DNA from 2 places in the Kosakonia pseudosacchari genome. Region 2 is predicted to be linked to the other one. Evidence: predicted binding sites of a transcription regulator. Region 2 holds the regulator's gene; the other holds the start of a gene.

Region 1 (3,118 bases), 250 kb from region 2:
TGGTGCCGACTTCTTGCAGCACACAACCCGCCTGGCGCATCACATCCGGAATGCGAAACGCGCCGCCAATTTCCACCAGCTCACCACGCGACACCACCACTTCGCGGCCAGCCGCCGTGGCCGCCAGCATCAGTAACACCGCTGCGGCATTGTTATTGACGATGCAGGCGTCTTCCGCGCCGGTTAGCTGACAGAGTAAATCCGCCAGCGCGCGATCGCGATGACCGCGCCCTGCGCCGTCGAGATCATATTCGAGCGTCACCGGCGAACCCATCACCTGGGTAACGGCATCGATGGCGGCCTGCGACTGCACCGCTCGGCCTAAGTTGGTGTGCAGCACCGTGCCGCTCAGGTTAAAGACCGGGCGCAGCGCGCTACTGTCGCTTTGTGCCAGCCGCTGTTGCGCCGCCGCTGCCCAGTCCCGGCTCCAGTCGGGTAATGTCTGCGCGTCGCGTATCTGCGCGCGCGCCTCGTCCTGAAGCTGGCGCAACGTTTGCGCTACGCGACTGTGGCCAAAAGTGGTTAATAAAGTGGCGAACGCCTCGTCACGTAACAGGCGATCGGTTGAAGGGATCTGGCTGTAAAGAGTAGTCATGAAAAGGCCTGGCTATGGGTTGCCCCCTCCCGTCAGGGGGTTTGACGTGAGGGGATTGTACCGTGACTTGCTCAGGCGAACATCATGCTTATCAAGCCTTCGGTGGTTCGGTGCGGGCGAAACTCTCGCGCTGGAACAGATTTTCCACCAGCTTTACCAGCAGTGGGCGATCAACACACCAGCCGGGGGAAACATGGCGGAAATTGAGGTAACTAATCGCGCAGGCGATTGCCACTGTCGCCAGATTCAAGTCGTCCACCCTCAGCGTGCCGTCTTTAAGATAATTTTCCAGCGCGTCCAGACCGCGCGAAACCTTTTCCCGCTGGCGTAACAACTCGGTTTCCGATTGTTGCTCAACCGGACGCGCCAGCTCGCGAACCGAGACCAGCGCCGCATCCATAATGCCGTCAGCCAGCGCTTCCAGTTGGCGAATTTTCAGTGCCGCTTTGCGATCGGTGGGCAACATCGCCGGGGCGATATTTAGCAAATCAATGTATTCCGCGATGATCGGCGAGTCGTACCACACTTCGCCATCATCGGTTATCAGCGCCGGAACTTTGCCAAGCGGGTTGTACTGCGCCACGCTATTGACGGCGTTATAAGGCTGCTCATTGATAAATTCGAAGGTGATGCCCTTTTCCAGCAGGATCACCGAAATTTTGCGTACAAAAGGGCTGGTATAGCTGCCGATCAGTTTCATTGCCTTCTCCGTTTTCGCCAACAAAAATCTAAGTATGAACGAGCGGGCGCAGATTGTTTCATCAAGATGAAAACTTCTGCCGCTAACGTACGCATTGCCGCAGGCTGTGAAAGGAAGTTACAGGTTCTGCTGGTCGTCAAAAACACAGTTTGCTGGCGATCACATTCGGAAAAGTCCTGACGAAAATATCTTGTGATCTATATCACAAATACATAACAAACCATCGCGCATAAAATGTGAATAACATCACACTTACAGGCTCATAACGTTCAGATTTTACGCATTGTTCTTTTTTTACACTGATTTTATGTGACAAATATCACACTAAATGGTGGCATACCCCCTACGTTAGTGTGATCTGAATCACACAAAGGCGCACCATCTGGACAGCTACGCGATTCGGTGCGAGATTTCGCCTCACAGATAACCCAGGTCCGGCTACCTCTGCCGCCACGTTAACAAAAAACCTCGGGCTTCCGGCCTGTGCGATAGCAAACATAAGAAGGGGTGTTTTATGTCATCCGATATCAAGATCAAGGTGCAAAGCTTTGGTCGTTTTCTCAGCAATATGGTGATGCCGAATATCGGCGCGTTCATCGCGTGGGGGATCATCACCGCATTGTTTATTCCTACAGGGTGGTTGCCGAACGAGACGCTGGCAAAACTCGTTGGCCCAATGATTACTTATCTGCTGCCGCTGCTCATCGGTTACACCGGTGGTCGTCTGGTGGGCGGCGATCGTGGCGGCGTAGTCGGCGCGATCACCACCATGGGCGTTATCGTTGGTGCGGATATGCCGATGTTCCTCGGCGCAATGATCGCAGGCCCGCTGGGCGGCTGGGCGATTAAACACTTTGATAACTGGGTCGACGGTAAGATCAAATCCGGTTTCGAAATGCTGGTGAACAACTTCTCCGCTGGCATTATCGGTATGATCCTCGCCATCCTGGCCTTCCTCGGCATTGGCCCTGCGGTTGAAGTGCTGTCCAAAGTTCTGGCGGCGGGCGTTAACTTCATGGTTGCGCACGAAATGCTGCCGCTGGCGTCTATTTTTGTTGAACCGGCGAAAATCCTGTTCCTCAACAACGCCATCAACCACGGTATCTTCTCACCGTTGGGTATCCAGCAATCGCATGACCTTGGCAAGTCCATCTTCTTCCTGATTGAAGCGAACCCGGGTCCGGGTATGGGCGTGCTGCTGGCGTATATGTTCTTTGGTCGCGGCAGCGCTAAACAGTCTGCTGGCGGCGCGGCTATCATCCACTTCCTGGGTGGTATCCACGAAATTTACTTCCCGTATGTGCTGATGAACCCGCGTCTGCTGCTTGCCGTTATCCTCGGCGGTATGACTGGCGTGTTCACCCTGAGCGTGCTGAACGGCGGCCTGGTTTCTCCGGCTTCTCCGGGTTCCATCCTGGCGGTGCTGGCAATGACACCAAAAGGCGCGTACTTCGCGAACCTGGCGGCTATCTTCGCTGCGCTGATTGTCTCTTTCGTTATCGCTTCCATCCTGCTGAAAACCAGCAAAGTGAAAGACGACGAAGACCTGCAAGAAGCGACCCGTCGTATTCACGAAATGAAAGCTGAGTCTAAAGGCGCAACCCCGCTGGCAGCAGGCGACGTGACCAACGACCTGAGCCATGTGCGTAAAATCATCGTCGCTTGTGACGCCGGTATGGGTTCCAGCGCCATGGGCGCGGGTGTGCTGCGTAAGAAAGTGCAGGATGCGGGTCTGACCAACATCTCTGTCACTAATAGCGCCATCAACAGCTTGCCGTCTGACGTTGATCTGGTGATTACGCACCGCGATCTGACCGAGCGCG
Region 2 (3,118 bases):
GTGTAGACGGCGGTAATGGTAAAACCCACCATCGCCCAGCCGTAGTTTTTCCGAATAATGAGATAACTGACCAGCGTAATCATCAGCATTGCGGCCAGCGTAAAACCGAGGGGAACATGAAAGTGCAATGTAGCTCCGGCAATCACCAGCCCCGCAATGGTGCCCGCCGCCCGGTGGACAATGCGAACGCGCGTTGCGCCATAACCGTTTTGCGTAACAAACATCACCGTCATCATGATCCAGTAGGGTTTCGGTAAATGCAGGGCGCTGCCCATCAGGCTGGCGATGCTGAGCATGACGCTTATCCGTGCGGCATTACGCAGCGCCGCAGATTTCAGTGATAAATAGCTTTTCAGCGCCGGGAAAAGGGGCAAGCGCCGCTGCTTTTCCGCCATCAGATCGCGAGCATAGAGCGGGCGTTGAGTGCGCAAGACGCGCGCGATACGGCTAAAATGCCAGGCGCAGAACTGACCGACCGGGTTATCCGGATGCTGGCGGGCGATTTTTTCCAGCGCGCCGATCTGCTTATCCATGTTGAAGCGCGTGGGATAGCGGTGATAGAGAATGTCGTCTGCCAGCACACGTAAGCGAGCGGCGACAGTTTGCGCGTTCCAGCGGATCACCTGTTCGGCGTGGGTTTGTTCCACCAGTTTCTGCACCTCTTCCGGCTGGTGTAAACTCACCGAAATGTGCTCTTGCAGATCCAGCCCCACCTGGAAAACCCGCAGTAGCCGTTTGTAATCGTTGTGTTTATTGGCTGCCAGCATATGCAGTTGCTGGTAGCACTGGCTTATCATATCCACCGCTTTTTGCTGGCGGGCAAGCAACGGCGGCAGGGCTTTTTCCGGGTCGGCGTGCTGCGTCAGCAGGCTGTATTTCGCTTCGCAGTAATCTGCCAGTTGCCGGTAGAGCAGGCTGAGGGATTCGCGCAGCGGTTGCTCGCGCCACATCCAGAACCAGAACCAGTTGAACAGCCCATACCACAATGTGCCCAGCGCATAGATAAGCAGCGGTTCCCATACCGGCATGTTGCCGGCAAGGCTGAGGGTAAAAATAGCGGCAATCAGTGAAGCGGGAAGCAGGCGGCCATGCAGCGCACTGATTTCGGCGGTCACGCCTAAAACCAGCGTCAGTCCGGTGAGGATCAGCGGCAGCGGGAGATCTTTCGCCAGCAATAATTGCACCATCAGGCTACTGCCTGCAAACAAGGTTCCGCCAATGATCAGGCGTTTGAAAAAACGTTTATGCGGCGTATCAAGCCCGGCAATGTTGCAGCAGGCGGGAACGAGGGAAAACAGCAGACCTTGTTGCAGGTGACCAACGAGAAGGCCAATCGCCACAGGCAAACATAACACCAGCGTTTGTCGCAGTGCGTAGTTGATTTCGGGGTGATAAATCAGCCTGCGCCACATGAGGGAAGAAAAACGACGCAGCGTGTAAGCTGCGCCGTTTTACAGATTAACGCGTTCCGTATACGACGATGGTTTTACCATGGGCGGAGATCAGGTTCTGATCTTCGAGCATTTTGAGAATGCGGCCCACTGTTTCACGGGAACAACCGACGATCTGACCAATTTCCTGGCGAGTAATTTTAATTTGCATGCCGTCCGGATGGGTCATTGCGTCTGGCTGTTTCGCCAGGTTTAACAGCGTTTGCGCGATACGGCCGGTTACGTCCAGGAAGGCGAGGTTACCCACTTTTTCTGAAGTGACCTGCAGGCGACGCGCCATTTGCGAGGAAAGACGCATCAGGATATCCGGGTTAACCTGGATTAACTGACGGAATTTTTTGTACGAGATTTCAGCCACTTCACAAGCCGTTTTAGCGCGTACCCATGCACTGCGCTCCTGACCCTCTTCGAACAGGCCCAGTTCACCGATAAAATCTCCCTGGTTCAGGTAGGAGAGGATCATCTCTTTACCCTCTTCGTCCTTGATCAGCACTGCCACTGAGCCTTTAACGATGTAGTACAGCGTTTCCGCTTTTTCACCCTGGTGAATCAGCGTGCTCTTCGACGGGTACTTATGAATGTGGCAATGAGACAAGAACCATTCAAGCGTCGGGTCTGTTTGTGGTTTGCCAAGCACCATGCGCGATTATCCTCTGTTATAAGCTGTCTCAGACACAGGATGAGCCCCTACGTCTGGGGTTGCAATCTAAGCTTCCCGCATCCAGGGAAGTGGACCGTCAGCGTCATCTGCGGTCTCTAAAGTATGATGTCATGCATACATGCGTAACATCCATTTATCTCTGTAGCATCCAGAGTGTTTTAGCATAGCTTTTACCGCCTGTCTCCTGGTGTCTCGCTTCAGCATGACGCAGGTCGCCTTCCGTTGCGAGTTTTGTTATGTACGCGTAATCTGTAAAGAAAATTGCTACTCCGGAGTGAAGAAAATGCAGGCACGTGTGAAATGGGTTGAAGGGTTAACGTTCCTCGGTGAGTCCGCCTCGGGCCACCAAATCCTGATGGACGGTAACTCCGGCGACAAAGCACCAAGCCCGATGGAAATGGTGTTGATGGCGGCGGGCGGATGTAGCGCTATCGATGTGGTTTCTATTTTGCAAAAAGGGCGTCATGACGTGACCGACTGCGAAGTGAAGCTGACTTCAGAGCGTCGCGAAGAAGCGCCGCGCCTGTTTACCCACATCAATTTGCACTTTATCGTCACCGGTAAAGCGCTGAAGGACGCGGCGGTTTCCCGTGCGGTGGATTTATCCGCGGAGAAGTATTGCTCGGTGGCGTTGATGCTCGAAAAAGCGGTGAACATCACCCACTCTTACGAAGTTATCGAAGCCTGATGCGAAAAGCCCGGCAGCGTGTTGCTTACCGGGCTTTCTGCATTATTTGATCTTTTTGCCTTCCATCAGCCGTTGCACCAGCGGCGTCATAATCAACTCCATCGCCAGCCCCATTTTTCCGCCAGGCACCACCAGCGTATCCATATGCGAAATAAACGAGCCTTGCAGCATCGCCAGCAACCACGGGTAATCAATCCCTTCCAGGTTACGGAAGTGGATCACCACAAAACTTTCGTCCAGTGAGGGAATACCTTTCGCGGCGAACGGATTAGACGTATCCACCGTAGGGACACGCTGGAAGTTAATGTGCGTACGGGA

The links. The regulator CRP, encoded in region 2, controls carbon source genes, mostly activating them, when cyclic AMP is high. The targets are predictions, from matches to a motif close to ATGTGANNNNNNTCACAT.
Region 1: IP581_RS22415 (PTS mannitol transporter subunit IICBA) is a predicted target of CRP. The motif match lies at 1,603-1,620, and genes of this name have one in related genera.

Annotation. Positions count from the first base shown of each region.
Region 1 is NZ_CP063425.1:4,724,164-4,727,281, forward strand. It holds gene selA (L-seryl-tRNA(Sec) selenium transferase) at 1-595, opposite strand, end outside; gene IP581_RS22410 (glutathione S-transferase) at 687-1,295, opposite strand; gene IP581_RS22415 (PTS mannitol transporter subunit IICBA) at 1,810-3,118, shown strand, end outside.
Region 2 is NZ_CP063425.1:4,478,644-4,481,761, reverse strand. It holds gene IP581_RS21380 (YccS/YhfK family putative transporter) at 1-1,412, opposite strand, end outside; gene crp (cAMP-activated global transcriptional regulator CRP) at 1,459-2,091, opposite strand; gene IP581_RS21370 (OsmC family protein) at 2,396-2,800, shown strand; gene IP581_RS21365 (phosphoribulokinase) at 2,843-3,118, opposite strand, start outside.